DNA from 3 places in the Streptomyces sp. NPDC023838 genome. Region 2 is predicted to be linked to each of the others. Evidence: riboswitches for the same ligand, from Rfam matches in the RefSeq annotation. Region 2 holds a riboswitch; each other region holds the start of a gene.
The links. Region 2 has a riboswitch for thiamine pyrophosphate ahead of thiO (glycine oxidase ThiO). Riboswitches for the same ligand answer to the same signal wherever they lie in the genome.

Region 1: linked by a shared signal. The riboswitch ahead of thiC (phosphomethylpyrimidine synthase ThiC) and the one ahead of thiO (glycine oxidase ThiO) in region 2 are both predicted to bind thiamine pyrophosphate.
Region 3: linked by a shared signal. The riboswitch ahead of AB0G17_RS35630 (thiamine ABC transporter substrate-binding protein) and the one ahead of thiO (glycine oxidase ThiO) in region 2 are both predicted to bind thiamine pyrophosphate.

Annotation. Positions count from the first base shown of each region.
Region 1 is NZ_JBFAAD010000003.1:200,721-210,940, forward strand. It holds gene AB0G17_RS05195 (cyclophilin-like fold protein) at 1-239, shown strand, start outside; gene hisC (histidinol-phosphate transaminase) at 236-1,315, opposite strand; partial or broken gene AB0G17_RS05205 (LacI family DNA-binding transcriptional regulator) at 1,719-2,825, shown strand; gene AB0G17_RS05210 (metallophosphoesterase) at 3,073-4,230, shown strand; gene AB0G17_RS05215 (hypothetical protein) at 4,403-5,251, shown strand; gene thiC (phosphomethylpyrimidine synthase ThiC) at 5,459-7,237, opposite strand; TPP riboswitch at 7,230-7,364, opposite strand; gene AB0G17_RS05225 (YibE/F family protein) at 7,436-8,770, shown strand; gene AB0G17_RS05230 (SsgA family sporulation/cell division regulator) at 8,778-9,212, opposite strand; gene AB0G17_RS05235 (helix-turn-helix domain-containing protein) at 9,311-10,081, opposite strand.
Region 2 is NZ_JBFAAD010000055.1:23,256-33,475, forward strand. It holds gene AB0G17_RS35425 (sulfite oxidase-like oxidoreductase) at 1-275, shown strand, start outside; gene AB0G17_RS35430 (DUF4396 domain-containing protein) at 298-945, opposite strand; gene AB0G17_RS35435 (deoxyribonuclease IV) at 1,027-1,878, opposite strand; gene pknB (Stk1 family PASTA domain-containing Ser/Thr kinase) at 1,887-3,863, opposite strand; gene AB0G17_RS35445 (thiazole synthase) at 4,107-4,901, opposite strand; gene thiS (sulfur carrier protein ThiS) at 4,905-5,147, opposite strand; gene thiO (glycine oxidase ThiO) at 5,144-6,340, opposite strand; TPP riboswitch at 6,338-6,451, opposite strand; gene AB0G17_RS35460 (FAD-dependent oxidoreductase) at 6,515-7,735, shown strand; gene AB0G17_RS35465 (Rv2175c family DNA-binding protein) at 7,779-8,144, shown strand; gene thiE (thiamine phosphate synthase) at 8,217-8,873, shown strand; gene metF (methylenetetrahydrofolate reductase [NAD(P)H]) at 8,970-9,887, shown strand; gene AB0G17_RS35480 (hypothetical protein) at 9,956-10,220, shown strand, end outside.
Region 3 is NZ_JBFAAD010000057.1:1,797-12,016, forward strand. It holds gene AB0G17_RS35625 (iron ABC transporter permease) at 1-955, opposite strand, end outside; gene AB0G17_RS35630 (thiamine ABC transporter substrate-binding protein) at 1,009-2,103, opposite strand; TPP riboswitch at 2,185-2,294, opposite strand; gene rlmN (23S rRNA (adenine(2503)-C(2))-methyltransferase RlmN) at 2,312-3,418, opposite strand; gene AB0G17_RS35640 (phosphatidate cytidylyltransferase) at 3,522-4,646, opposite strand; gene frr (ribosome recycling factor) at 4,646-5,203, opposite strand; gene pyrH (UMP kinase) at 5,322-6,101, opposite strand; gene tsf (translation elongation factor Ts) at 6,271-7,107, opposite strand; gene rpsB (30S ribosomal protein S2) at 7,239-8,150, opposite strand; gene AB0G17_RS35665 (M23 family metallopeptidase) at 8,439-8,993, shown strand; partial or broken gene AB0G17_RS35670 (hypothetical protein) at 8,996-9,214, shown strand; gene AB0G17_RS35675 (helix-turn-helix domain-containing protein) at 9,255-9,812, opposite strand; gene whiG (RNA polymerase sigma factor WhiG) at 9,894-10,220, opposite strand, start outside.

The DNA of each region.
Region 1 (10,220 bases), on a different contig from region 2:
GCACGGTCGCGTTCTGGACCGAGGGCGACGCACTGGCGCTGCCCTACGGCCCGACGCCGGTCTCGCGCGGCGACGAGTGCCGCCTGGCGAGCGCGTGCAACGTCGTCGGCCGGATCGACGGGGACCCGCGGCTGCTCGCCACGGTCCGCACCGGCGACCGGATCCGGGTGGACCGCCTCCGAGACCCGGCCCAGGGCTGTCGCGGGGCCGCCGAACCGGCGGCGACGGACAGGCCCTAGTTCCCCTTGCGGAAGCCCTCGGCCACCTTGAGGAAGAGGTCATTCGCCTCGGTCTCGCCGATCGTCACCCGCACGCCCTCGCCCGCGAACGGCCGGACGACGACGCCCGCCGCCTCACAGGCCTGCGCGAACTCGACCGTCCGCTCGCCCAGGCGCAGCCAGACGAAGTTCGCCTGCGTCTCCGGCACGGTCCAGCCCTGGCCGACCAGCCCGCCGTGCACCCGCTCGCGCTCGCACACCAACGAGCCGACACGCCCGAGCAGTTCGTCCTCGGCGCGCAGGGAGGCGACCGCCGCGTCCTGGGCGAGCTGGCTGACGCCGAAGGGGACGGCCGTCTTGCGCAGCGCCGCCGCCACCGGCTCGTGGGCGACGGCGAAGCCGATCCGGAGCCCGGCGAGTCCGTACGCCTTGGAGAAGGTGCGCAGCACCGCCACGTTCGGGCGGTCGCGGTAGATCTCCAGCCCGTCCGGCACGTCGGCGTCGCGGACGAATTCCTTGTACGCCTCGTCCAGGACCACCAGCACATCCGAGGGCACCCGGTCGAGGAATCGTTCCAGCTCCGCCCGGCGGACCACGGTGCCGGTCGGGTTGTTCGGGTTGCAGACGAAGATCAGCCGGGTCCGTTCGGTGATCGCCTCGGCCATGGCGTCCAGGTCGTGGACATCGCCGGAGGTCAGCGGCACCTTGACAGACGTCGCTCCACTGATCTGGGTGATGATCGGGTACGCCTCGAAGGAGCGCCAGGCGTAGATGACCTCGTCACCGGGGCCGGAGGTGGCTTGAAGCAGCTGCTGGGCGACGCCGACCGAGCCCGTGCCCGTGGCGAGGTGGGAGAGCGGCACGCCGAAGCGGTCGGCCAGCTCGTTCATCAGACCGGTGCAGCCCATGTCCGGGTAGCGGTTGAAGCTCCCGGCGGCGGCGATGGCACTCTCCATCACCCCCGGCAGCGGCGGGTACGGGTTCTCGTTGGAGGACAGCTTGTACGCGACGGGGCCGCCGGCCGCCGCAGGCTTGCCGGGCTTGTAGGTGGGGATGCCGTCCAGCTCGGCGCGCAGCTTGGGGCTCGTCTCGCTCACCGCAGGTCCTCCTCGACCGTTCCGTCCGTACGAATACTGCTCACCTTATGAGGATTCGGCGTCCCTGCGAAGGGCCACGGGCTTCCTCCGGGGGCGGCCGCTCCGGCCCGCCCGGACCTGGGGAACGTGAGCGCGCGGGAGGGGGAGCGCTCCCTGCCAGAGCCGTGCGCCGGTGGCTTGCGCCGTGGCGCGCGTCCCTCGTGCAGGTGAGTTGAGACCTCTTCGAAACATCGGGCATTCGGCAGCCGCCCACCGATCGACAACCGCCACCACAACGCGACTGCCTCTAACTTCCATGGAAATCAAGGCCATTAGGCACTAATGATCATGCAGAAACGTGCCTGTCAACGCGTGCATATGCACCCGGTCCAACTGTCTCGCCTCGCCCTACTATCGGCTCGCCATGACAGCAGCAGGGAAGCACCAGGTGAGCCGGTCGACCGGTCGCCGGCTGGGGCGGGCGGGCATTCGGGACGTGGCCGCCGCCGCCGGTGTCTCCATCACGACCGTCTCCGACGCGCTCAACGGCAAGGGCCGGCTCCCCGACGCCACCCGCCGCCACGTCCGCGAGGTCGCAGACCGGCTGGGCTATCGCCCATCCGCAGCGGCCCGCACGCTCCGTACCGGCAAGTCCGGCTTGATCGGCCTGACCGTGACGACCTACGGGGATGAACCTTTCACCTTCACCGAGTTCGCCTATTTCGCCGAGATGGCGAGGGCCGCGACGTCCGCGGCGCTCGCCCGCGGCTACGCCCTCGTCATTCTGCCCGCCACCTCACGCCGCAGCCCCGCGGACGTCTGGTCGAACGTCGCCCTCGACGGCACCGTCGTGATCGACCCCTCCGACCAGGACCCCGTCGTCACCGAACTGGTCCGTCAGGGGCTGCCGGTGGTCTCCGACGGCCGCCCGGCGGGTTCACTGCCGGTGACCGCCTGGGTCGACAACGACCACGAGGCCGCCGTACTCGAACTGCTCGACCATCTCGCAGCCGCCGGCGCCCGCCGGATCGGCCTCCTCACCGGCACCACCACCGACACCTATACCCGGCTCTCCACCGAGGCGTATCTGCGCTGGTGCGAGCGGGTCGGGCAGGACCCGGTCTACGAGTCCTACCCGGCCCACGACCCGTGCGCGGGCGCCGTCGCGGCCGACCGGCTGCTCGCCCGCCCGGACCGGCCCGACGCCGTGTACGGACTGTTCGACCCCAACGGCACCGATCTGCTGGCGGCCGCCCGCAGATACGGACTGCGGGTACCCGAGGACCTGCTGCTCGTCTGCTGCAGCGAGTCCACCGTGTACGCGACCACCGAACCGCCCATCACCACCCTCTCGCTCAAGCCTCGGCGCATCGGCACGGCCGTGGTCCAACTGCTCATCGACGCCATCGAGGGCATCGACCACGGTCACCCGATCGAGCAGGTGATACCGACCGAACTCATCGTCCGTACGTCGTCGCAGCGCCGGTCGCCGCGGACGACGGTCAGCCCCCCGCGCTCCCCCGTCGCGGAACCCCGCAGGGGGCTCGGCCAGGACCCGAACGTGCCGGACAGGAGCCCCGACAGCGATGCGGACAAGGACTAGACCAACACATTGGGGACATAACAACCGGTGAACCACGACCGCGCCCGGATTCACCACCCCTGGTGCGTCACACAGCACGAGCCTCATTCCTATGATGGGCGAACGACACCACGGATCCCCGCCCGACCAGGGGGGTCCCACGGTGTACGGCGGCGCGACGGTGGTGGAGGGGTCGATGACTCAGGGGGCCGGTCAGGGACCCGAGCGGACGGAGACGTTGCGTGACTTCCGGGTGCCTCCGTACGCGCAGGCTCCCGCGCATTCCGCGCAGGTCCCGCCGCCGCCCCCACCCGTCGAGATGCCTCCACCGGCGCAGCCGCACCCTCCCGCGGCCGTGCACCCGGCGGAGGCGTTTCCCGCGGACATCCACCCGGGGAACGCCTTTCCGGACGACGAGCCGCCCGAGGGCTACACCCCGACGGCACGCGACCTCCCGGTGATCAACCGGGGGGACACCGTGCAGGTCCGGGTGGAGAGCGACCCCGCCCCGGCCCCGGCGCCCCTGCCGGACGGCCTCGGCCCGCTCTTCGTCGTGGGCGACGTCCACGGTTACCTCGATGAACTCCTGGCCGCGCTCCGCGAGCAGGGGCTGATCGACGTCGACGGGAACTGGGCCGCGGGCAATGCCCGCCTCTGGTTCCTCGGTGACTTCACCGACCGCGGACCCGACGGCATCGGCGTCATCGACCTGGTGATGCGGCTGTCCGCCGAGGCCGCGGCCGCCGGCGGCTACTGCAAGGCCCTCATGGGCAACCACGAGCTGCTCCTGATCGGCGCCAAGCGCTTCGGCGACACCCCGGTCAACTCCGGTGCGGGAACCGCCACCTTCCAGGCCGCCTGGCTGCTCAACGGCGGCCAGAAGGCCGACATGGACCGCCTCCAGGACGTCCATCTGCAGTGGATGTCCCGCCTCGACGCGATCGAGGAGGAGGACGGGCATCTGCTGATGCACTCCGACACCACCGCGTACCTGGAGTACGGCGACTCCATCGAGGCCGTGAACGACACCGTGCACGCGCTGCTCACCCGCAACGACGCCGACGAATGCTGGGACCTGTTCCGGAAGTTCACCAAGCGCTTCGCCTTCCGCGACGAGTCGGGCCCGCAGGCCGCGCGTGAGCTGCTCTCGGCGTACGGCGGGCAGCGGGTGGTCCACGGACACAGCCCGATCCCCTACCTCCTGGGCGAAGTGGGCACCGAAGACGGCGAGGAAGACTCCCGTCCGGTCGTGGAGGGACCGCATGTGTACGCGGACGGCCTCGCCATCGCGATGGACGGCGGGGTGACCATGGCCGGAAAACTGCTGGTCGTGCAGTTGCCTCTGCATGACTGACGCGTAATCGGGAAAGCACCGGCTCGGGCGGTGGCAAGGTGATTTCGGAAACACCCTGTCACCCCGTGCCGTAACCGCTCTACCATCGGCTTATCCGTAGCAGGCTCTCCTCCGTTTCCGCCCGATTGCCCGTTCATCAGGCGGGCTTTCCGGCCCTACGGAGCATCGGGGGATGCACATGAACAGCGCTCCGCACCTGCTGACCGAGGACCGCCCGGAGTTCGAGCGGATCCTCGACGACGCACTGCGCACCGCGCCCGACCGGCCCGAGCTGGCCGGTGTAGGAGTACGGCTCAACACCGAGCAGTTGCGCACGATGGTGCTCAACGCCGGTGCTCTCGTGTCGGCGGCCGCGGCGGCCGAGTACGACCACTACGTCAAGGCGCGCGAGGAGCTGCGTGCGCCCTCCACCCCCGCGCTCACATCGGAACGCGGCTCGGTGATGACGGCTCCGGTGATCGACAGCCCGGATTCCACCTCGGGTGCGGGCGTCGGCGCGGTCGTCGCCGTGTTGGCGCCCGTCCTCGCCGGGACCGCCGCCGCGATCTTCCTGTTGGTGGGCTACATCCTGAAGATGCTCAACCCACAGCCCGCCTTCGCCGACACTTTACTGACGGCCGGCTGGTTCTTCGGCGCACTCACCGCGGCCGCGATACTCGCCGCCGCGATCAGTCTCCTGCTCACCGCGATCCGCAACGGCTCCACTCAGGTCGTCGCCGAGCCCGAGGAGGGCGAGGTGGGCGACGAGAGAGCGCAGGAGGTCTCCCGGGCACGGGAGGCCTGGCGCCACGCCCTGGTGGAGCGGGGTATCTACCCGTTCCTGCGTGAGGCGCTGGCCGCCCCGGGCGCCGGTCCGGGCGTGCCCAGACGCCGCCCGACGGGCCGGATGCCGAGCCTCGGCTACGACCGGCCCGACTTCGACAGCCCGGGCGACCCGTCGACGACGGGGACCCGGCCCAGCTTCACCAGCCCGGACTTCACCAGTCCCGACTTCGGGGGGCCCGAACACCCGCCGGAGTAAACGGAGTCGGGGCGCGCCCGTTTCACGTGAAACCACCCGGAACCGTCAGGAGCCGACCGGGAAATCAGCGTCACCTTCGTTTCACGTGAAACCACGGCCACGCAGAGCCGCACACAGCTGCGCGTGTTTCACGTGAAACAGAGGTCCTTGCCCCGTTTCACGTGAAACAGGGCTCGCCGTTTCACGTGAAACATCGGGGCTCGTACGTCACTCCGCGATCGGCAGATAGACGCGGTTGCCCGCCTCGGCGAACTCCTTGGACTTCTCCGCCATTCCGGCTTCGATGTCCGTCGCCGCCAGGTCCCCGCCGTGCTCGCGCCGGATGTCCTGCGAGATCTTCATCGAACAGAACTTCGGCCCGCACATCGAGCAGAAGTGAGCGGTCTTCGCCGGCTCGGCGGGCAGCGTCTCGTCGTGGAACTCCCGCGCGGTGTCCGGGTCGAGGGCCAGATTGAACTGGTCCTCCCAGCGGAACTCGAAGCGGGCGTCCGAGAGCGCGTCGTCCCACTCCTGGGCGCCCGGGTGCCCCTTGGCGAGGTCCGCCGCGTGAGCCGCGATCTTGTACGTGATGACGCCCGTCTTCACGTCGTCGCGGTTCGGCAGACCCAGGTGCTCCTTGGGCGTGACGTAGCAGAGCATCGCCGTGCCCCACCAGGCGATCATCGCCGCGCCGATGCCGGAGGTGATGTGGTCGTACGCCGGGGCGACGTCGGTCGTCAGCGGGCCGAGCGTGTAGAACGGCGCCTCCTCGCAGATCTCCTGCTGGAGGTCGATGTTCTCCTTGATCTTGTGCATCGGGACGTGCCCCGGGCCCTCGATCATCGTCTGGACGTTGTGGCGCTTGGCGATCGTGTTGAGCTCACCGAGGGTGCGCAGCTCGGCGAACTGCGCCTCGTCGTTGGCGTCCGCGATCGAACCCGGGCGCAGGCCGTCACCCAGGGAGTACGTCACGTCGTACGCCGCGAGGATCTCGCAGAGCTCCTCGAAGTTCTCGTACAGGAACGACTCCTTGTGGTGCGCGAGGCACCAGGCGGCCATGATCGAGCCACCGCGGGAGACGATGCCGGTCTTGCGGCGGGCGGTGAGCGGCACGTACCGCAGGAGCACCCCCGCGTGGACCGTCATGTAGTCGACGCCCTGCTCGGCCTGCTCGATGACCGTGTCCTTGTAGATGTCCCAGGTCAGCTCCTCGGCGCGGCCGTCGACCTTCTCCAGCGCCTGGTAGAGCGGCACGGTGCCGATCGGGACGGGGGAGTTGCGCAGCACCCACTCACGGGTGGTGTGGATGTTGCGGCCGGTGGAGAGGTCCATGACCGTGTCGGCGCCCCAGCGGGTGGCCCAGGTCATCTTGTCGACCTCCTCCTCGATGGAGGAGGTGACGGCGGAGTTGCCGATGTTGGCGTTGACCTTCACCAGGAACCGCTTGCCAATGATCATCGGCTCGATCTCGGGGTGGTTGACGTTGGCGGGCAGCACGGCGCGCCCGGCCGCGATCTCCTCGCGCACGACCTCGGGGGAGACGTTCTCGCGGATCGCGACGTACTCCATCTCCGGGGTGATCTCGCCCCGGCGGGCGTAGGCGAGCTGGGTGACGGCCTGGCCGTCACGGCCCCGGCGCGGCTGGCGCGGGCGGCCCGGGAACACCGCGTCGAGGTTCTTCAGGCCGCCGCGCGGCGAAGTGTGCTTGATGCCGTCGTCCTCGGGGCGGACGGGGCGGCCCGCGTACTCCTCGGTGTCGCCGCGCGCGATGATCCAGTTCTCCCGGAGCGGGGCGAGTCCCCGGCGGACGTCCGTCTCGATGTTCGGGTCCGTGTACGGCCCGGACGTGTCGTACAGCGTGACGTCCTTGCCGTTGGTGAGGTGCACCTGGCGGACCGGCACCCGGAGGTCGGGACGCGAGCCCTCGACGTATCCCTTGTGCCAGCCGATGGACTTCCCGGCCTCGTTCTGGTTCGAGGCAGGCGTGCGTGCGTCCTGAATGGTCATGAGACCTACTCCCTACGCCGGCATTACCCGGTAACAGGTTCGGCGGTCGGCGCAGCCGCTTCCGTACGGTTCGTACGGCTTTCAGCGCCCTCTCAGCCCGGTGCTCCGAGCTCCCGCGTGTGCAAAGGTGTCACCACGCTAGCGCCATTTCCAGCGCGCTGAACAGAGGGCCCCCGCCGTTCTTGCGATGATCGGGCGGTGACGTCAGCAGAGCAGCCCCCCGAAGACGCCCACGGACACCCGCACGGCCAGGGCCATGGACACACCCACAGCCACGGCCCCGCGGCGCCCGTCTCGAAGCACCTGCGCAAGGTGATCGCCGCCGTGCTGATCCCGTTCTCGGTGGCGGTCGTGGTCGGCCTGGCCGTCCTGTGGCCCGGCGGGACGCCCTCGCACCAGCGCACCGGGGTCGGCTTCGACCGCCAGACCCAGCAGGCGAAGGTGGTCGCCCTCCAGAAGGTCGACTGCAAGACGGTCAACGCCGGCCAGACCCCGCCGACCGGCGACACCTCGACTCCCGAGGGCCAGGAGGCCAAGCGCTCCCAGCAGGGCCAGTGCGCCAAGGCGACCATCGAGGTCACCAGCGGCAAGGAGAAGGGCCGCACGTTCACGGAGATCGTCCAGCCGGATGCCCCGCGCCAACTGCACAAGGGGCAGGGCGTGATCGTCGCGTACGCCCCCGACGCCCCGCACGACCTGCAGTATTCGGTGACCGATGTGAACCGGCGGCTCCCGATGGCGCTGCTCGCGGGCATCTTCGCGCTCGCGGTCGTGGTCGTCGGGCGGCTGCGCGGGGTGATGGCGCTCGTCGCGTTGGTCGTGTCGTTCGCCGTGCTGACGCTCTTCATCCTTCCCGCGATCCTCCAGGGCTCGAATCCGCTGCTGGTCGCGGTGGTCGGGTCGAGCGCGATCATGCTGATCGCGCTGTACATGTGCCACGGCTTGTCGGCGCGCACCTCGGTCGCCGTGCTCGGCACGCTGGTCTCACTCGTCCTGATCGGGCTGCTCGGGTCGCTCTTCATCGGCTGGGCCTCGCTGACCGGCAACACCGACGACAACACCGGCCTGATCCACGGGCTCTACCCGAACATCGACATGTCCGGCCTGCTGCTGGCCGGCGTGATCATCGGATCGCTCGGTGTGCTCGACGATGTGACGGTCACCCAGACGTCGGCGGTCTGGGAGCTCCACGAGGCCAACCCGACGATGGGCCCGCGCGGGCTGTACCGGGCGGGCATCCGGATCGGCCGCGACCACATCGCGTCGGTGGTCAACACCCTGGTCCTGGCGTACGCGGGCGCGGCGCTCCCGCTGTTGCTGCTGTTCTCGATCGCACAGAGCAGCGTGGGGACGGTGGCCAACAGCGAGCTGGTCGCCGAGGAGATCGTCCGGACGCTGGTGGGCTCGATCGGCCTGGTGGCCTCGGTGCCGGTGACCACCGCCCTGGCGGCGCTGGTGGTCTCGGCCGACCGCCCAGCCGCCGGGGCCCGCGGTCCGGTGCGGGGCGGACGCGGCCGGCGCCGCAAGAAGTAGGCGGCGCTCAGCCCGCGTTCTGCTCCTCGGCCAGGATCCGCCCCAGCGCCTCGTCCAGATGTCCGTCGAAGTCGCCGAACGCGCGCTCCTGTCCCAGCGGTACGAGCCTGTCGGTGCGGTCGAGGAAGGCCACCAGCGGGCCCGCCCCGGCCCGGAAGAGCGCCCGTTCGCCGGAGACCTGGAGGCGGATGTGGACGTCGCCGAGCTCCTCGGGGCGGGAGGGCGCGATGTGCACATCCCCGTCACCGGTGGGGGTGTTGATGCCGTCGAGCAGCAGTTCCCGCCCGAACGTCCAGGTCACGGGTTCGTCCCCGGGAAGGTGGAAGGTCATGCGGACCGCGTACGGATCGTCGGCGCGGTACGCGAGCTCCACCGGGATCCTGAAGGAGAGCTCCTCGGAGACGAGGAAGCTCATCATGACCTCTGCCAGGACCTCACGCATCACGTACCCCGCTGTAGCTGAAATGGCCAGGAATGATCCCCCTGGCCCTCTTGACGCAATCGTGCTGGAACCACTAAAAGATCACAAGGAGTGAGTTTTCAGATACTGATAGAGAACGCGAGGGAACCGAGGAGCCGGCCCACCTCGCCGCGGAGCTGCTCGATCGCCGGAATCAGCCGTTCTTGCTGGTGAAGGGGGAGGGAGATGGCCATGGTGGCGGCTCCGGAACCCGCCGGGACCGGGATGGCGGCGCAGACCGTACCCAGCGCGTACTCCTGCCTTTCGACCACCGGCTGCATACGCTCCGTAGTCGCGAGACGGTCCAGGAGGGCGCGGCGGTCGCGTACGGAATAGGGCGTGACCGCGCGGACGGGGTGCCGGTCCAGATGGTCCTCGCGGGCCTTCTCGTCGAGCTGGCTCAGCAGGCACTGGCCGATGGCGTGCGCGTGTCCGGTCTCCCGGAAGTCGGCCCACTCCTCGACGGCCGGGGCCGACGGCGTGTCGGCCACCCCGGCGATCTCGATCTCACCCTCGCGGTAGACCGCGAAGTAGACGGGGACCCCGATGGCGTCACGCCACTCCGCGAGGGACCGGCTGATCTTGGTGCGACGATTCTGCATCGCCCCGCCGTCCGCCAGCCGCTCGGCCGCCTCGCCGAACACGAACACACCGTTCTCCCTGCGCAGATAGCCCTCGTGGGTGAGGGTGCGCAGCAGGTGGTACGCGGTGGGGAGCGGCAGCCCGGCCTCCCGGGCCAGCTGTTTGGCAGGAGCGCCGTCCGTATGGGCTCCCACGGCCTCCAGCAGGCGCAAGGCCCGCTGGACCGAACCGATCAGGGTAGGGACACCGGCGTTCGCGGCCGTGGCCACAGGTCACCCCCAGGCGTCCTGACGGGCAAGGAGCCCGCCCGAGGCAGCAGAGGTTTTCACCATAACGGCCGCCTCCGGTGCCACGAGGGGTTTGGCCTCGCCGTCCCTCAAGCGGGCTAATCCCGGGCCGTTCTGTACG
Region 2 (10,220 bases):
CCAACCTGCGCCTCTCCGACTTCCTCTCGGACCGCACGGTCTTCGCCACCCACAAGGGCGGTGAGCTCCTCACCGCCGAGCACGGCTTCCCGGTACGGCTGGTCGTCCCGCATCTGTACGCCTGGAAGGGCCCGAAGTGGGTCCGCGGCATCGAGTACATGACGGCGGACCGGCGGGGCTTCTGGGAGGAGCGGGGCTACCACAACGTCGGTGACCCCTGGCGGGAGCAGCGCTACTCGTACCAGGAAGAGCCCGGGGACGGCCCCGAGCTCTGAGTCCTGGCGCCCTGCGGCTGCGTCAGTGGTGGTACTGGTGGACCACCGCGTGGCCCTTGCCGCGGCCGATCATCCACTTGTTGACCGGCGTGGTGATCACGAAGGCGAGCGCGAGCGAGACCGCGAGCGAGCCCCAGAACAGCGCCTGCGCGAGCGTCGCGTCCATGGCGGCCGGCCAGAGCGCGATCACTCCGTTGTCGATCAGTTCCATGACGGCGATGGAGAGGGTGTCCGCGGCGAGCGCGACCTTGAAGGCGGTACGGAAGTCGACGCCGGCCCGGGTGATGCCGCGCAGGGTGAGCGAGTAGCCGAAGAAGAAGGCCAGGACGATGGCCAGCACCATCGTCGGCATGTTGCCCCAGCCGAACGCGGTGCCCACGATCATCCCGAGCACTTCGCCGATGGCGCACCCGGTGAGGCAGTGCAGGGTGGCCTGGGCGGCCATGGACCAGCTGACCTTGCCGCCGCCGGGGGCGTGGTGGGCGTGGTGCGCGTGCGCGTCACCGTGCTGCTGGTGCTGCTGGTGCTCGTGGTGACCGGCGTGGTCGGCGTGCTCGTGGTGGCCGCCGTGCTCCGCGTGCTGGCCGTAGCTCTCGTGCTGGCCGTGCCCTTCGTGCGCGCCGTGCTCGTGGTGGCCGTGCTCGGTGTGCGTGTGCGCCTCGTGCTGCATGATCTCCCCCAACGCCGGATGACCGTTCCTGTCGATGACAAGAACGGTATACCCCCTAGGGGTATTCCTCAAGAGGGAAGATCAGCTGCGCAGCGACTTCAGCAGCGCGATGTCCGCCGCCTGTCCTTCCTTCCCGCCGGGCGTCTCGATGATCAGCGGTACGCCGTCGGTCGCCGGGTGCGCGAGCAGCTCGCGGAACGGTTCAGCGCCTATGTGACCGGCGCCGATGTTCATGTGCCGGTCCAGGTGCGAGCCCACGCCCTCCTTGGAGTCGTTGGCGTGGATGAGCTTCAGCCGCCCCTCGCCGACGGTCTCCACCAGCAGGTCCAGGGTCTGCTTCGCCCCGCCGGGCCCGGCCAGGTCGTGCCCGGCCGCGTGGATGTGGCAGGTGTCCAGGCAGACGCCGAGCCTGGGGTGGGCGTCCAGCGCCTCGAAGTACGGGCCGAAGTCCCAGGTCCGCGAGCACAGCGAGGCCCCCTGCCCGGCCGTCGACTCCAGCAGCAGGAACGGGTCGTCGTCGCGCGTCAGCTCGTCCAGGAGCGGCAGCAGCCGCTCCCGTACCTGCGCCAGCGCCTCGGCGCGCGGCCTGCCGCCGGTCGCGGAGCCGGTGTGCACGACCACGCCGAGCGCGCCGATCTCGCGGCCCCGGCGCAGCGAGTGCCGCAGCGACTGGACCGACCGCTCGGCGGTCGCCTCGGTGTGCGAGCCGAAGTTGATCAGATACGGGGCGTGGACGTACGCGGAGACGCCCCCGGCGGCGCACTCCGCGCGGAACTTCTCGTCCTGGGCCGGGTTGCCGGTGGGCGTCGCCCAGCCGCGCGGGTTGGCGACGAAGACCTGCACGGTCTCGGCGCCGATGTCGCGCGCGTAGGCGAGGCCGGTCGTGGCGAGGCCGCCGGCCACGGGGACGTGGCCGCCGATGGGGTTGCGCATGGGGTGGATCAGAGTCCCTTGGTCTTGATGGTGATGGTGGAGCCTTCCGGCGCCTGGTCGCCGGCCTTCACGGACTGGCTGGCGATCTCGTCGCTGAGGAACGGGAAACCGTGATCGACCTTGACCTTGAAACCGGCCTTCTCCAGGTCCTTCTGGGCGTCGTCGGCCTTCTCGCCGGTCACCTTGGGCACGGTGATCATCCGCGGGCCCTTGGAGACGGTGAGCGTGACCGTGTCGCCCTTGGCGAGGCGCGAGCCCTCGGCCGCGGACTGGGCGGCGATGCTGCCCGCCTCCTGCGGCGAGTTGACCTGCTCAGACGCGATCTGCACCTCCAGGCCCTCGTCCTTCAGGGCCGAGGTGGCGTCCTCCACCGAGTCCCCGACGACCCCGGGGACCTCGACCGGGGCGCCCTTGCTGACGACGAGGGCGACCGCGGTGTCCGCGCGGCGCGGGGCGCCCGCGGCCGGGTCGGTGCTGATGACCGAGCCCTGGTCGGTGTCCTCGTTGAACTCCTCGGTGACCGCGCCCGGCGTCAGCCCGGCATCGGCCAGCGCCTTCTTGGCGTCGTCCAGCGGCTTGCCGCCCACGTCCGGGACCTTGACCATCTCCGGGCCGCTGGAGACCACGACGGTCACCGAGGCGTTGCCGCGCACGCGCGCGCCCGTCTCCGGGTCCGTCTGGATCACGGTGCCGCGCTTGACGGTGTCGCTGTAGCGTCGCTCGACCTTCTTCACCGACAGGCCCGCGTCCGTGAGCCGCTTCTTGGCGGCGCTCTCGCTCTGCCCGATGACGGCGGGGACGTGCGTGAACTGGCCGGAGTTGATGTACCAGACCCCGGCGCCGACCCCCAGCACCAGCAGGACGGCCGCGACGACGGCGATCAGGCCGCGCCGCCCGTTCAGGACGAGGCGGGGCCGTCCGGCACGCGCGCGTGCCGGGGCCGGCGCGGGCGGCGGCAGGGTGAGCCGGCTGGTGCGGTTGACCGGGTCCTGCTCGGCCGGGAGCGGGGCGGCGGCCGCCGTGGGCACGGCGCCCCGGGGCGGCGTCGCCACCGCGCGCGGTATGACGCTCGTACGGTCCTCGGAGCCGGAGGTCCCGGCCGCGGGCGTGGCCTGGGGGGGCACCGCGTCCAGCTGTTCGTCGCTGAGCGCGGCACGGGCCTCGCGGGTCTGCGCGAGCAGGCCCACCGCGTCGTACGGCCGGGCGTCGGGGGTACGGGCGGTGGCCGAGGCCACCAGCTCGTCCAGCTCGACGGCGAGGCCGGGCACGGCGGCGGAGGGCGCGGGCACGCCCTCGTGGAGGTGGGCGTAGAGGATCTGGGCGGCGTTCTCCCCCGAGTGCGGCTTGGCGCCGGTCAGCATCTCGTAGAGCACCACACCGCACGCGTAGACGTCCGCGCGGGTGTCGGCGGTGCCCTGCTCGATCTGCTCGGGGGCGAGGTACGAGACGGTGCCGAGGACGCTGCCAGTGGTGCTGGTGACCGCGTCCACCGCCCGGACCAGGCCGAAGTCGGCGACCTTGACCCGGCCGTCGTCCCCTATCAGCACGTTCTCCGGCTTCATGTCCCGGTGGACGAAACCGGCGCGGTGCGCCGCGCCGAGGGCGGCCAGGACCGGCTCCAGGATGTCGAGCGCGGCCCGGGGCTGGAGGGCGCCGCGCTCGCGCAGCACGTCGCGCAGGGTGCAGCCCGCCACGTACTCCATCGCCAGGTAGACGTACCCGCCGTCGGTGCCCTGGTCGAACACGCCGACCACATTGGGGTGGGCGAGCCGGGCGACGGACTTGGCTTCGCGGATGAACCGCTCCACGAACGAGCCGTCGGCGGCGAGCGCCGGGTGCATCACCTTGAGGGCGAGCACCCGGTCGAGGCGGGTGTCGACGGCCCGGTAGACCGTGGCCATACCGCCGACGGCGATGCGCGCCTCGACGCGGTAGCGGCCGTCGAGCACCTGCCCGACGAGGGGGTCCTGAAGGGTCGTATCCACGCAGGAGAGTCTACGAGCGGTCACCGACAGCCCTCCCGCCCCGGGTGATCCCGGGGCGGGACTGAAGCCGAGCTGTGACGGACGCGGTGGCGTGGGCCCGGTCTTGGTCGCTTTTCGGCTGCGGGCCGGTGGGGGCTTGTCGCGCAGTTCCCCGCGCCCCTGACCCCGTAGGGGCGCGGGGCTGTGACATGTGCGGCTCCGCCGCGTGGGCGCGACCAGCCCCGCTGCCCCGCAAGTGCGCGCTCAGAAGGCCGGGCGCTCCGGGTCCAGTGCGGCGCGGCCCTCCACGGGGGAGGACGCCTGGGCGAAGTGGCGGCGGGGGATGCGGCCCGCCCGGTACGCCAGGCGGCCCGCCTCCACCGCGTACCGCATCGCCTCCGCCATCAGGGCCGGCTCCTGCGCGCGCGTGACGGCCGACGCGAGCATCACCGCCGAGCACCCCAGCTCCATCGCGAGCGCCGCGTCGGAGGCGGTGCCCGCGCCGGCGTCGAGGATGACCGGGACGGTGACCCGATCCACGATCAGCTCGAAGTTGTGCGGGTTGCGGATGCCGAGCCCGGAGCCGATGGGGGAGCCGAGCGGCATGATCGCCGCGCACCCCACGTCCTCCAGCTTCCGGGCGAGCACCGGGTCGTCGTTGGTGTACGGCAGCACCGTGAAACCGTCGTCGACCAGCACCTCCGCCGCGTCCAGGAGCTCGACGGGGTCGGGCAGCAGGGTCCGCTCGTCGGCGACCACCTCCAGCTTGACCCAGTCCGTGCCGAGCGCCTCGCGCGCGAGGCGGGCGGTCAGCACGGCCTCCCCGGCGGTGAAGCAGCCCGCCGTGTTCGGCAGCACGCTGATGTTCAGCTTCTCCAGGACGGACAGGACCGAGCCCTGCACGGTCGGGTCGAGGCGGCGCATCGCGACGGTCGTGAGCTCGGTGCCGGAGGCGGCGAGCGAGCGCTCCAGGACGTCGAGGCTCGGCGCCCCGCCGGTGCCCATGATCAGCCGCGAGGTGAAGGTCGTACCGCCGAGGGTGAACAGGTCGTCGGCCATGGTTCAGCCCCCCTGGACGGCGGTCAGGACCTCGACGCGGTCGCCCGCGCCGAGCGTGGTCGCGGCCCACTGGCCGCGCGGGACCACCGTCTCGTTGACGGCGGCGGCGACCCCGGCGGGCGCGGGCGCCAGAGTGGCGACGAGGACGTCGAGGGTGGTGCCGGGGGCGAGGTCGCGCGCCTCCCCGTTGACGTGGACGGAGACGGTCGTCGAGGAGACGGTCATACGGTCAGGGGAGACGGTCATACGGTCAGCTCCTGCGGTACGGACTCCGCCGGGGCGGAGGTGAAGCGGCGGGGGGTGAAGGGGCGCGCCTCGTCGGGCAGTTCGCCGGTGGCCAGCGCGTGCGCCAGCGCGTCGCCGGTGACGGGGGTGAGCAGCACCCCGTTGCGGTAGTGGCCGGTGGCCAGGTGCAGGCCGGGCAGGGCGGTCGGGCCGAGCAGCGGTGCGTTGTCGGGGGAGCCGGGGCGCAGCCCGGCGCGGGTCTCGGTCAGCGGCAGTTCGGTGATGCCGGGCACCAGTTCGTGCGCGTCGCGCAGCAGCTCGTAGACGCCGCCCGCGGTGACCGTGGTGTCCCAGCCCAGTTCCTCGCTGGTGGCGCCGACGACGAGTTCGCCGTCCGCGCGCGGCACCAGGTAGACGTGGCTGCCGCGGACCACCGCGCGGACGGTGCGGGACAGGAACGGCGCGTACGCGGGCGGCACGGTCAGCCGCAGCACCTGGCCCTTGACCGGGCGCACCGGCGGCCGCAGCTCGTCCGGGACCCCGGCGAGCCAGCCGCTGAGGCTGCCGCCCGCGAGGACGACCTGGTCGGCGGTGAGCTCGGTGCCGTCGGCCAGGACGGCCCCGGTGGCCCGCTCGCGCACCACCGAGAGCCGCTCGGCCCAGCCGCGGTGGAAGACCACCCCGGCCCGCTCGCACGCCGTCAGCAGGGCTCTGGTGAGGCGGCGCGGGTCGATCTGGTGGTCGCCGTCGACCCGCAGACCGCCGCGCACCCCGGGTGCCAGCATCGGCTCCAGGCGGCGGCACTCGCGCCCGGTGAGCCACTGGGAGTCGAGCCCCGAGCGCTGCTGGAGGGCGTGCAGGTCGCGCAGATGGGCGCGGTCGTCGGCGTCCAGGGCGACCGCCAGCGTGCCGCAGGCGCGGTAGCCGGTGCCGAGGCCGCTCGCCTGCTCCAGCTCGGCCACGAAGTCCGGGTAGCGCCGGGCGGAGGCCAGGTTGAGGCCGAGGAGGGTCTCCTCGCCGTAGTGGAGTTCGGTGACGGCGGCGAGCATGCCCGCCGCGACCTGGGCGGCGCCGCCGCCGGGTTCGGGGTCGGCGAGCGCGGTGCGCAAGCCCCGCTGCGCCGCCCGCCAGGCTGTGACGAGGCCGATGATGCCGCCCCCCACCACCAGTACGTCCGACCCGTGGGGAATTACCCCGTTTCGGGATGAATGCATGGGCGTCCAGCCCCTCCCTTCGCCGGCATGACCCGGATCAGGTTCGTACGGTCGGAGGCCGCTGCAGCCTCCCTCTCAGCCCGGTGCGTCCGGGCTCCCGCGAGTGCTTGTACGTGCGTCAGGCTAACGCCTGACCAGATTCCTGACGAACTGTCAGGTGTCTAAGGTGATCGGGTGAGCGAAAACCAGACGCATTCGGAACAGCGGCACGTGGTGGTCGTCGGCGCGGGCATGGCCGGGGTCCAGACCGCGGTGGCCCTGCGCGAACAGGGCTTCCCGGGCCGGATCACCCTCATCGGCGCCGAGCCCCACCAGCCGTACGACCGCCCCCCGCTCTCCAAGGCGGTGCTGCTCGGCAAGGCCGAGGGCTCGGCCTTCGAGGTGGACTTCGAAGGCCTGGGCGTCGACCTGCGCCTGGGCGAGACCGTCACGGACCTACGCGCGCGTGAGCACGAGATCGACACCGCGTCCGGGCCCGTCCCGTACGACGCGCTGGTCATCGCCTCCGGCGCCGAGCCGATCACCCTGCCCGGCATCGAGGACATGCCCGACGTCCATCTGCTGCGCACCCTGGAGGACGCCGGGCGGCTGCGCGCGGTCCTGAGCGCCCAGCGCCGCGTCGTGGTCGTCGGGGCGGGCTGGATCGGGGCCGAGTTCGCCACGGCCGCGCGCGAGGCGGGCTGCGCGGTCACCGTCGTGGAGGCCGCCGACCGGCCGCTGGCGGGCGCGCTGCCCGCCGAGGTCACCGAGCCGATGGCCGGCTGGTACGCGGAGAGCGGCGCCGAACTGCTCACCCACGCGCGCGTGGCGGCCGTCGAGCCGGGAGCCGTCGTCCTGGCCGACGGCCGCCGCCTCCCGGCCGACGCGGTCGTCGTGGGCATCGGCGCCCGGCCCACCACGGACTGGCTGGCGGGCACCGGCATCGAGCGGGGCGCGGAGGGCGCGGTCACGGCGGACGACCGGCTGCGCACCTCGCTGCCGGACGTCTACGCCGTCGGGGACTGCGCCTCCTTCCCTTCGGGAAGGTACGGAGAGCGGCTGCTCATCCACCACTGGGACAACGCGCTGCAGGGGCCGCGCACGGTGGCGGCGGACATCGTGGGCGAGGCGGTGCGGCCGTACGACCCGGTGCCGTACTTCTGGTCCGAGCAGTTCGGCAGGTTCGTGCAGTACGCGGGCCACCACGGCGGCGCCGACCGGCTGTTGTGGCGTGGCGACCCGGCGGGCGCCGCCTGGTCGGTCTGCTGGCTGCGCGACGGCGTGCTCGTCGCCCTCCTGGCCGTCGGCCGACCGCGCGATCTGGCGCAGGGCCGCAAGCTCATCGAAGCAGGTGCGAGGCTGGATCCGGTGCGCGCCGCCGACCCGTCCGTCCCCCTCAAGGCGGCAGTCGGCTGAGCTCCGGCTACCGAGTGTCAGTCCGGGATGGCACGCTTGTCCCGTGACCGAGATTGACGCGAAAACCGATGCACTCGTCCCCGCCTGGCTCCACCTTCCCGACATCGCGGAAATGCTCGATGTCGAGGTGACGCGGGTGCGGCAGCTGGTCAAGGAGGGCCAGCTCATCGCCGTACGCCGCGGTGAGAACCGGACGCTGCAGGTGCCCGCCGCCTTCATCGACGGCGACAAGGTCGTGAAGGGCCTCAGCGGCACCCTCACGCTCCTGCGGGACGACGGCTACTCCGACGAGGAGATGCTGGAGTGGCTCTTCACCCCCGACCCGACCCTGCCCGGCACCCCCGCGCAGGCGCTGAGCGAGAATCGCGGCACGGAGGTGAAGCGCCGCGCCCAGGCGCTCGCCGTCTGACCTGATCGCCTACAGGTGGGGCGCGGACCGCGACGCCGGTCCGCGCCCGCACCGGACACAACGGGGGACTTCATGCCCACGGCCCGCGAGCGGCTCGCCGACGCCCGGCTCTACCTCTGCACGGACGCGCGCAGGCGCCAGGGCGATCTGTCCGCGTTCCTGGACGCGGTGCTGTCCTCGGGTGTGGACATCGTCCAGCTGCGGGACAAGGGCATGGAGGCCGCCGAGGAGCTGGAGCACCTGGCCGTCCTCGCCGACGCCTGCCGGCGCCACGGCAAGCTGCTCGCGGTCAACGACCGGGCCGACGTGGCCCACGCCGCGGGCGCCGACGTGCTGCACCTGGGCCAGGGCGACCTGCCGGTCCCGGCCGCCCGGGCGATCCTGGGCGACGAGGTCCTGATCGGCCGCTCCACGCACGCCGACGCGGAGGCCTTCGCGGCCGCCGTCGAACCGGGCGTGGACTACTTCTGCACGGGACCCTGCTGGCCCACCCCCACCAAGCCGGGCCGCCACGCCCCGGGCCTCGACCTGGTGCGCTACACGGCCTCGCTCGGCCCCGGGCGCCCCTGGTTCGCCATCGGCGGCATCGACGCGGCCAACCTCGACGAGGTCCTGGACGCGGGCGCCGAGCGGATCGTGGTGGTCCGCGCCATCACCGAGGCGGACGACCCCGCGGAGGTGACGGCGAACCTGGCGAAGCGTGTTCGTGAACGCCTGGTGGCTTGCTAGAGGCCTTCTGTCCGAGGGGTGGACAAGAGTCGGTCAATATGGACAATTTACCCCGCGCTTGTTGGGGGACCGCCAAGGCCTGGCTAACCTGCGAGTATGGCCCTTGGCACTGCTTCCACCAGGACACATCGCGCGCGCACCGTGCGCGAGATGCTCGCGACCGGTGAGACGACGTATTCGTTCGAGTTCTGGGCGCCCAAGACCGAGAAGGGCGAGCGCAACCTCTGGAACGCGCTGCGCCGCGTGGAGGCGGTGGCTCCGAGCTTCGTCTCCGTGACCTACGGCGCGGGCGGCTCCACCCGCTCCGGCACGGTCAAGGCCACCGAGCAGATCGCCGCCGACTCCACCCTGACCCCGGTCGCGCACCTCACGGCGGTCGGCCACTCGGTGGCGGAGCTGCGCAACATGGTCGGGCAGTACGCGGACGCCGACATCCGCAACATCCTCGCCGTGCGCGGCGACCCGCCCGGCGACCCGATGGGCGACTGGGTCAAGCACCCCGAGGGCGTCACCTACGCGGCCGACCTGGTCCGGCTCATCAAGGAGTCCGGCGACTTCTGTGTCGGCGTCGCCGCCTTCCCGGAGATGCACCCGCGCTCCAGCGAATGGGACAGCGACGTACGGCACTTCGTCGACAAGTGCCGGGCCGGCGCGGATTACGCGATCACCCAGATGTTCTTCAGACCGGAGAGCTATCTGCGGCTGCGCGACAAGGTGGCCGAGGCGGGCTGCGAGACCCCGATCATCCCCGAGGTCATGCCGGTGACCAGCGTGAAGCAGCTGGAGAGGCTGCCCCAGCTCAGCAACGCCGAGTTCCCGCCCGAGCTGAAAGAGCGGATCCTCGCCGTCAAGGACGATCCGGCCGCTGTACGCTCCATTGGCATCGAGTTCGCCACGGAGTTCTGCGCGCGGCTGCTCGCCGATGGCGTACCCGGGTTGCACTTCATTACCCTCAACAACTCCACGGCGACACTCGAGATCTACGAGAATCTGGGGCTGCACCAGCAGCCCTGATCAGTCGCATATGGCGTACTGGCCGGCCGTCCCGCCAAGGGGGCGGCGGCCTTGGGAGAGGGGCGTACATGGGCTGGGCGGTCCTCTACATCGCGTTCGGCATCGTCGCGCTCTGGCTGCTCGGCGAGGTGCTCCTGCAGTACAAGGCCCGGCTGCGCTGGCGGCTGCTGGCCTTCACCGGCTTCATGGGCGTGGTCCTCGGCGTCCTCCTGCCGTCGGTGTTCGTGATCATCCTGGGCGCGCTCGCCTTCGCGGTCGGCCAGACCTACGTCACGCTCTCCTTCCGCCGGGGCTTCTCGACGGGCTGGGCGGTCGGCGGCAGGCCGGGCGCCA
Region 3 (10,220 bases), on a different contig from region 2:
CCACCGACTGGAGGGAGCGGAAGTAGCCGAAGCCATAGCCGTCGGGAGTGTCCAGGGAGCGGGCGACCAGCACGCCCAGCGGCAGCAGGATCAGCACGACCACCACGGCGAGCACCGCCGCGAGCAGCGTCCACTGGCCCGCGCCGCGCGGGCGCCGGGCCGTCCGCGCGGGATCGACCAGCTTCAGGGCGCTCTCGCGCCGCCGTACCGTCCAGGCGTGCACGGCCAGGACCGCGCCGACCGCGGCGAACTGGACGATGGTCAGGACCGCCGCGGTCGGCAGGTCGAGGAGCTGGGCGGTCTGGCGGTAGATCTCCACTTCGAGTGTGGAGAAGGTCGGGCCGCCGAGGATCTGGACGACGCCGAAGGAGGTGAAGGTGAAGAGGAAGACCATCAGCGCGGCGGCCGCGACGGCCGGGCCGAGCGCGGGCAGGGTCACCGTGCGCCAGGCCGCGAACCGTGAGGCGCCGAGGACCCGGGCGGCCTCCTCCTGGCGCGGGTCGAGCTGGGCCCACAGGCCGCCGACGGTCCGTACGACGACGGCGTAGTTGAAGAAGACGTGCGCCAGCAGGATCGCCCACACCGTGGTGTCCAGGCGTACGCCCCACAGCTCGTCCAGCAGCCCGCCCCGGCCGAGCAGCGCGAGGAAGGCGGTGCCGACGACGACCGTGGGCAGCACGAAGGGGACCGTGACGACGGCCCTCAGCAGGTGCCGGCCGGGGAAGTCGAAGCGCGCGAAGACATACGCGCCGGGGAGCGCGATCAGCAGCGTGAGCGCGGTGGAGGCGAGCGCCTGCCAGGTGGTGAACCACAGCACGTGCCCGATGTCCGGCTCGGTGATCACCTCGCCGATCCGGCCGAGGTGCCAGACGCCGTCGACGCGCAGCCCGCGGCCGACGATCGCGGCCACGGGCCAGGCGAAGAAGAGCGCGAAGAACGCGAGCGGCAGGGCCATCAGGCCGAGCCGCACCGCGTTCGCGCGCGCCTTCTTCGCGCGGGGCGTGCGGCTTACTTCAGCACGAGCGAGGACCACGTCTTGACCCACTGCTCACGGTTCTTGGAGATCTTCTCCGGAGCGACGTCGTGCGTCTCGGTGACCGTGGCGCCGAACTTGGTGAACAGCTCGGGCAGCTTGGCGTCCCCCAGCACCGGGTTCACGAACATGTTGAGCGGCATGTCCTCCTGGAACTTCTTGGAGATCAGGAAGTCGAGGAGCGCCTTGCCGCCCGCCTCGTTCCTGGCGCCCTTGAGGAGCCCCGCGAACTCGGTCTGGCGGAAGCAGGTGCCGGTGGCGACCCCGGTGGGGGCCTCGGTGGGCTGCGGCTTGGCGTACAGGACCTCGACGGGCGGGCTGGAGGCGTAGGAGACGACCAGCGGGCGCTCCCCCTTGGCCTTCTTGCCGCCGGCCGAGCCGGAGAAGTCCTGGTTGTAGGCCTGCTCCCAGCCGTCGACGACCTTGACGCCGTTGTCCTTGAGCTTCTTCCAGTAGTCCTGCCAGCCCTCGTCGCCGTACTGGGCGGCGCTGCCGAGCAGGAAGCCCAGGCCCGGCGAGGAGGTCGCCGCGTTCTCGGTGACCAGCAGGTTCTTGTACTCGGGCTTGATCAGGTCGGCGAAGGAGCTCGGCGGGGTGAGCTTCTTGTCCGCGAAGTACTTCTTGTCGTAGTTGACGCAGATGTCGCCGGTGTCGATCGGCGTGACCCGGTGCTTGCCCTTGTCGAGCTGGACGGCCGCGGGGACGGCGGCGAGGCCCTTCGCCTCGTACGGGGTGAAGATCCCGTTGTCGAGGGCGCGCGAGAGCAGGGTGTTGTCGACGCCGAAGAAGACGTCGCCGCGCGGGGAGCCCTTGGTGAGGATCTCCTGGTTGAGGGCCGCGCCCGCGTCGCCGCTCTTGAGGACCTTGACGGTGTAGCCGGTCTGCGCGGTGAACTCCTTGAGCACCGCGTCGGAGGCGGCGAACGAGTCGTGGCTGACCAGCGTGACGGTCTTGGACTTGGTGCCGCCGTCGGACTTGGCGCCCTCGTCCTTGCCGCCGCACGCGGCGAGCGTACTGACCCCGAGGGCGGCGGCGAGCGCGCCGGCCGCCATCTTCTTGGTACTGCGCATGGTGGTGATCCTCCTGGTGTGACCAGGAAGAGACGCGGCCCTGCCCGTACGACGGCGGGTCGTGCGAGCAGGGCGCAACAGCTTGAGTGATGACCGAACTTCCTACCCAGAATGACCTGGGCGAGGTTCAGAGGGTCTGCGACCTGACGGTGTCGCACTCTCAGCGCTGTGGCGCTCCCCTGTCGGAATATGCAATTTCGAGCCCAGACTACCTCTCGGTCGCGGCGAGCTGTCCGCACGCTCCGTCGATCTCCTGGCCACGGGTGTCCCGGACGGTGACCGGCACTCCGTGGGCCGCGATGGCCTCGACGAACGCCTTCTCGTCCTCGGGGCGCGAGGCGGTCCACTTCGAGCCCGGCGTCGGGTTCAGCGGGATCAGGTTGACGTGGACGCGCTTGCCCTTGAGGAGGCGGCCGAGCAGGTCACCGCGCCAGGCCTGGTCGTTGATGTCGCGGATCAGCGCGTACTCGATCGAGATGCGCCTGCCCGACTTCTCCGCGTACTCCCACGCCGCGTCCAGGACCTCGCGGACCTTCCAGCGGGTGTTGACCGGGACCAGGGTGTCGCGCAGCTCGTCGTCCGGCGCGTGCAGCGACACGGCGAGGCGGCACTTGAAGCCCTCGTCGGCGAAGCGGTGCATGGCGGGGACCAGGCCGACGGTGGAGACGGTGATGCCGCGCTGGGACAGGCCCAGCCCGTCGGGCTCGGGGTCGGTGAGGCGGCGGATGGCGCCCACGACCCGCTTGTAGTTGGCGAGCGGCTCGCCCATGCCCATGAAGACGATGTTCGACAGGCGCGCCGGGCCGCCGGGGACCTCGCCGTCGCGCAGCGCGCGCATGCCGTCGACGATCTGGTGCACGATCTCGGCGGTCGACAGGTTGCGGTCCAGGCCCGCCTGGCCGGTCGCGCAGAACGGGCAGTTCATGCCGCAGCCGGCCTGCGAGGAGATGCACATCGTCACCCGGTCGGGGTAGCGCATCAGGACCGACTCCACGAGCGTCCCGTCGTGCAGCCGCCACAGCGTCTTGCGGGTGGTGTCGTCGTCGCACGAGATGTGCCGCACCACCGACATCAGGTCCGGCAGCAGCTCCTCCTGGAGCCGGACGCGCGCGCCCGCGGGGATGTCGGTCCACTGGGCCGGGTCGTGCGCGTACCGCGCGAAGTAGTGCTGCGAGAGCTGCTTGGCGCGGAACGGCTTCTCGCCGATCGCGGCGACAGCCTCTTTCCGCTCGGCGGGCGAGAGGTCGGCGAGGTGCCGCGGCGGCTTCTTGGCTCCGCGGGGGGCGACGAAAGTGAGTTCTCCGGGCTTCGGCATGGTGTTACCAGTGTCGCAGACATACGGAAAGGGGCCCGCCGCCCTGTGGACAACGAGCCCCCGACCGCTGAAACAGCAGGTCAGCGCCTGGTGGAACGGTCGGTCAGCCACCACCGACGAAGATCACCAGCAGCAGCCACACCACCGGTGCCGTGGGCAGCAGGGAGTCCAGGCGGTCCATGATGCCGCCGTGGCCGGGCAGCAGCGTGCCCATGTCCTTGATGCCCAGGTCCCGCTTGATCATCGACTCGCCGAGGTCGCCGAGCGTGGCGCTCACCGCGACCGCGAGGCCGAGCAGCAGGCCCTGCCACCACTGGCCGTCGTCGATGAGGAAGTGCATGCACAGCGCCCCCGCCACCATCGCGAACGTCACCGCACCGGCCAGGCCCTCACGGGTCTTGCCGGGGCTGATGCGCGGCGCCAGCTTGGTCTTGCCGAAGCGCCAGCCGATCGCGTACGCGCCGGTGTCGCTGACCACGGTCAGCAGCAGGAAGACGAAGACCCGCCACGGCCCGTCGTCGGCACTCAGCATCATCGCCACGAACGTCGCCAGGAACGGCACGTAGAACGCCGCGAAGACACCGGCGGTGACATCTTTCAGATAACCCTCGGGCTTCTCTGTCATCCGCCACACCAACACCGCCAGCGAGGTCAGCGCCATCGCCACCCAGGCGCCCTCGGCACCGCGCGCGTAGCCGGCGACGACCATCGCCGCGCCGCCCACCGCGAGCGGCACCAGCGGCGCCTTGACGCCCTTGCGCTCGTCGAGCCGGGAGGTGAGCTCCCACAGGCCGACGACGACCGCCACGGCGATCACGCCGACGAAGACGGCCTTGACGACGAACAGCGAGGCCAGGATCACCGCGCCGAGCCCGACGCCGACCCCTATCGCGGCCCGCAGGTCGCGCCCCGCCCGCTTCTTCTCCGGCTGCGCGGGCCGCTGCGGCTGCGGCGGAGTCGAAGGTGGTACCGAGCTGGGCATGGGCTCCTGCGGCGTCTCTTCGCGGAACAGGGGACCGCTCACCCGAGCGGCCCCCCGGTCACGTTCTTCAAGGTCTGCGGCGGCTTCTCTGCCCGTGTGGTGCACGACGGGCATCGGCTGCGTACGGGACGGGGCGTCATACGCATCGTAGGCAGCCCCCGCCGAAGGCACCTCCTGGGAAGGCCCCTGGTCGGGTGGCCCCCAGTGCTCGGGTCGCGGCGGAGCCCCCCAGGAAGAGTCGTTCATCAGACCTCTAGCAGCTCTGCTTCCTTGTGCTTGAGCAGCTCGTCCACCTGCGCGACGTACTTCGCGGTGGTGTCGTCGAGCTCCTTCTCCGCACGGCGGACCTCGTCCTCGCCGGTCTCCTTGTCCTTGACCAGCTTGTCGAGGGCGTCCTTGGCCTTGCGGCGCACGGAGCGGATCGACACCTTGGAGTCCTCGGCCTTGGTCCGGGCGACCTTGATGTAGTCCCGGCGGCGCTCCTCCGTCAGCTCCGGGAACGTCACCCGGATGATGGAGCCGTCGTTGCTCGGGTTGACGCCCAGGTCCGAGTCGCGGATCGCCTGCTCGATGTTGCGCAGCGCGCTCTTGTCGAACGGGGTCACCACGGCCATGCGCGGCTCGGGCACCGAGAACGAGGCCAGCTGGTTGATCGGCGTCAGCGCACCGTAGTAGTCGGCCACGATCTTGTTGAACATCGCCGGGTGCGCACGGCCGGTGCGAATCGCGGCGAAGTCCTCCTTGGCGACCACGACGGCCTTCTCCATCTTCTCCTCGGCTTCGAGGAGGATTTCTTCGATCACCACTTGCTCCTGCATGTCTTGAGTGGGCCGGGAGTTCCGTCGGGTGCTCAACGGCCCTGCGTAACCCGCGTCTTTCCCTGCACGGTGTCCGACCGTCAGGGGATTGTCCATCCCCCGGTCAGGCCCGGGTGCCCTGGTCGCTCACGAGCGTGCCGATCTTCTCACCCTTGACCGCGCGCGCGATATTGCCCTCGGCGAGCAGTTCGAAGACCAGGATGGGGAGGTTGTTGTCGCGGCAGAGGGTGATGGCCGTCATGTCCGCCACCTTCAGGTCGCGGGTGATGACCTCGCCGTACTCCAGCGCGTCGAACTTCACGGCGTCCGGGTTGACGCGGGGGTCGGAGTCGTAGACCCCGTCCACCCCGTTCTTGCCCATCAGCATGGCCTCGGCGTCGATCTCCAGGGCGCGCTGGGCGGCCGTGGTGTCGGTGGAGAAGTACGGCATGCCCATGCCCGCGCCGAAGATGACGACGCGTCCCTTCTCCAGGTGGCGCACGGCGCGCAGCGGGATGTACGGCTCCGCGACCTGGCCCATCGTGATGGCCGTCTGGACCCGGGAGTCGATGCCCTCCTTCTCCAGGAAGTCCTGGAGAGCGAGGCAGTTCATGACCGTGCCGAGCATGCCCATGTAGTCGGAGCGCGCCCGGTCCATGCCGCGCTGCTGGAGCTCGGCTCCGCGGAAGAAGTTGCCGCCGCCGATGACGACGGCGATCTGCGCGCCGTCCCGTACGACATTGGCGATCTCGCGGGCCATGGCGTGCACGACGTCGGGGTCCACGCCGAGACCCCCTCCGCCGGCGAACGCCTCACCGGAGAGCTTCAGCATGAAGCGCCCGGTCACCTTGCCGTCGTCGCGCTTGTGGTCAGCCTGAGTGGCGGCGTCCGCGCCCTGATTCATGGGGATCTCCTCGTACACATACGAAGAAGGCCATTGCCGGTGGGTGCTGTGTCCCTGAGCGGCAATGGCCTCCTCGTCAGATCTGCGGTCGTCCGTCGCGAGCGCGAACGACGACTGCCTCAGACCCTAGCTGGTCCCAGCCGGGTCTTCCGTCGATCGCCGGACGGACTCAGATGCCGACCTTGATGCGCGTGAAGCGCTTCAGGGTGACACCGGCCTCGTCCAGAACCTTCTGGACCGACTTCTTGTTGTCGAGCGCGTACGGCTGGCCAAGGAGCGTGGCGTCCTTGAAGAAGCCGTTGACGCGACCCTCGACGATCTTCGGCAGCGCGGCCTCGGGCTTGCCCTCGGCGCGCGTGGTCTCCTCGGCGACACGGCGCTCGGTCTCGACGACCTCGGCCGGGACGTCCTCGCGGGACAGCCACTTCGGCGCGAACGCGGCGATGTGCTGGGCGATGCCCTTGGCGACGTCGGCGTCGGCCTTGTCCAGCTCGACCAGGACACCGATCTGCGGCGGCAGGTCGGGCATGGTGCGGTGCATGTACGCGAAGACGAAGCCGTCGGCGTACTGCGCGAAGCGGTCCAGGACGATCTTCTCGCCGAGGTTGGCGTTGGCCTCGTCGACGTACGCCTGGACGGTCTTGCCGGCCTCGATCTCGGAGGCGAGCAGCGCCTCCAGGTCGGCCGGGGAGGTCTTGGCGACGTGCGCGGCGAGCGCGGCGGCGGTGGCCTGGAACTTGTCACCCTTGGCGACGAAGTCCGTCTCGCACTTCAGCTCGAGGAGGACACCGGAGGTGTTGTCCTCGGCGAGGAGGGAGACGACCGCGCCGTTCTCGGCGGAACGGCCCTCGCGCTTGGCGACGCCCTTCTGGCCCTTGATGCGCAGCGCCTCGACGGCCTTGTCGACGTTGCCCTCGGCCTCGTCCAGCGCCTTCTTGCAGTCCATCATGCCGGCGCCGGTGAGCTCACGGAGCTTCTTGACGTCAGCGGCGGTGTAGTTCGCCATGAGTCTGTGTTTCTCTCTCGAAGTCTGACTCGAAGTCTGAAAGATCTACGGAAGATCTACGGGGCTACGGGATGACGGCGGGGGCACAACGTGCGCCCCCGCCGTCACCGCCGCAGCGAAGACCGTGAAGGTCAGGCCTGCTCGGCGTCCGCGGCCGGGGCCTCGGCGGCCGGAGCCTCCGCAGCGTCCTCGGCCGGCTTCTCGGCCTCGGCCTCGGCGGCCGGAGCGGCCTCGGCGGCGGGGGCCTCGGCCTCGTCGGCCTTCTTGTCGCCCTCGAGCAGGTCGCGCTCCCACTCGGCGAGCGGCTCGCCGGCGGCCTTCTCGCCCGGCTTCGAGTCACCGGTGGCGACGCCGGAACGGGCGATGAGGCCCTCGGCGACGGCGTCGGCGATCACGCGGGTGAGCAGGGTGACGGAACGGATCGCGTCGTCGTTGCCCGGGATCTTGTAGTCGACCTCGTCGGGGTCACAGTTCGTGTCGAGGATCGCGACGACCGGGATGTGGAGCTTGCGCGCCTCACCGACGGCGATGTGCTCCTTCTTGGTGTCGACGATCCAGACGGCGCTGGGAACCTTCGACATCTCGCGGATACCACCGAGGGTCTTCTCCAGCTTGGCCTTCTCGCGCGAGAGGACCAGGAGCTCCTTCTTGGTGAGACCCGAGGCCGCGACGTCCTCGAAGTCGATCTGCTCGAGCTCCTTGAGGCGCTGCAGACGCTTGTAGACGGTGGAGAAGTTGGTCAGCATGCCGCCGAGCCAGCGCTGGTTCACGTAGGGCATGCCCACGCGCGTCGCCTGCTCCGCGATGGCTTCCTGAGCCTGCTTCTTCGTACCGACGAACATGATGGAGCCGCCGTGCGCGACGGTCTCCTTGACGAACTCGTAGGCGCGGTCGATGTACGACAGCGACTGGAGCAGGTCGATGATGTAGATGCCGTTGCGCTCGGTGAAGATGAAGCGCTTCATCTTCGGGTTCCAGCGACGGGTCTGGTGACCGAAGTGGACGCCGCTTTCCAGCAGCTCCCGCATCGTGACGACGGCCATGGCCGTACTCCTTGAGGTACTCGGTTATCGCGGCTGCCGGGCGGCTGCCGCGCCTGACGCCCCGATGCGCCGTGCCCCACACCGTTGACAGGTGAAGGACCGAGAGGCGCGGCCGATGGTCTGGACCACCGGCGGGGCGTGCGAAGTCGACCCGGTGACCCGGATCGCCACAAGAAGTGTACGGGACCCTCACCGTGCCGGGTGACGCCACTGTCCACAACGAGCCCGTTGTCCACAGCCCCGGCCCATGATCATCGCGAATCCCCGCGTCCCGGGATCATTTCCCGCATGCACCGCACACTGCTCTGGCTACTGGCGACGGCGGCCCTGGCTGGTTCAGCCGGGCCTCCCGCCCGGACCGCGATGCCCGCACCGCCACCCGCGGTCGGGGAGGCGGCTCGGACGGGAGGCCGGCCCTGGCCGGTCCCCGGGACACCCGTGGTCGTACGGACCTGGAACCCACCCGCCACGCCGTACGGCCCCGGCCACCGCGGCGTAGACCTGGCGGCCCCACCCGGGACGGAGATCCGGGCGGTGGCGGCGGGCCGGGTGACCTTCGCGGGCCCCGTCGCGGGGACGGGTGTCCTGACGATCACCCTGGACGGCTCCGGAAGCCCACCACTGCGGACGACGTACGAGCCGGTGCGGGCGCTGGTCCGGGTGGGTGAGCGGGTGGCGGCTGGGCAGCTCGTGGCAACCGTGGAGACCGAGGAGGCGGCACCGGCCCACTGCAAGGAGGAGGGGTGTCTGCACTGGGGGCTGAAACGGGGGGAGGTGTATCTGAACCCGCTGGCATTGGTGCGGGGCGGGCATGCGCGACTGCTGCCGGTTTGGGGGGTGTGAGCCGTTTCCATGCCGCCGATGAAGTCGACTTTGACGTCGACCTGCGGGAGTTGCAGGGCCAGGAGCGACTTGATGTGTTCTGCGGCTTCCTTCGGGAGATCGGCCGGCGGCTGGGCAAGTCGGTGCTGATGGACCCGGAAGGCGACTCCGGCCATCCGGTGCTCGGCTTCGACGTCGAGGCCGATCGAGTCGTTCTCCTCACAGACCCGCAGGTCAGGTGACCGCGGCCGACGGCGCGCCGTCGCGGACGGCAGTGCCCGCTCAGCCGACTACGCCTCGCAGGGCCATGGCCACTGCCGCATCCGTGATCGTCGTCGGGTCTTCCGCTGCGTCGAGTTCGATGCGGCGTACGGCGGTGTCGACGACGCCCTGGAGGAGCATCGCGGCCAGGCGGGGCTGGGTGTGACCGAGGTCGGCGAGGGCTTCGACGATCATGGCGATGAGGCCGCCGTGGGCGGCGCGGATCTTCTCGCGGGCGCCGGCGTCGAGCTCGCTGGCGGAGATGGCGACGACGGCGCGGTGGCGCTGGTCGCCGACGAGCTCCAGCTGGCGGCGTACGTATGCCTCGACCTTCCCCTCGGGGCTGGCCGCCTGCTGCATGGCGGCTTCGATGTCGGCCGCCCACTGCGGGAAGTCGACGGAGCAGAGCTCTTCGACGACGGCGGCCCGGGAGCGGAAGTACTCGTACACGGAGGATCGGGCGAGCCCGGTGCGTTCGGCCAGGGCCGGGAAGGTCAGGGCGTCGGTGCCGCCGTGGGACAGCAGGGAGCGTGCGGCGTCCAGCAGGGCGGCGCGCTGCATGGCGCGGTGCTCGGCCACTGAGGCCGCTCGAATCCTTGGCACCGCTCCACTGTAAGGCTGGGGTGGGATCCGCGGAGGGGCGATTTTCCGGGGTGATGCTCAGCGGCCCACGTCGGCCAGTTTTGCCCGCAGCTGGAGGACGGACTTCGTGTGGATCTGGCTGACGCGGCTCTCGGTGACGCCGAGGACGTTGCCGATCTCGGCGAGGGTGAGGCCTTCGTAGTAGTAGAGGGTGACGACCGTCTTCTCGCGCTCGGGCAGCGTGTTGATGGCGCGGGCGAGCAGTCTGCGCAGCTCGCGACCCTCGGCGACCTCGACGGGGTCGTCGGCGGCGGTGTCCTCCAGGGTGTCCATGAGGCTGAGCCGGTCGCCGCCCTCGCCGCCGCCGTGCAGCAGCTCTTCGAGCGCGACCACATTGGCGAGCGA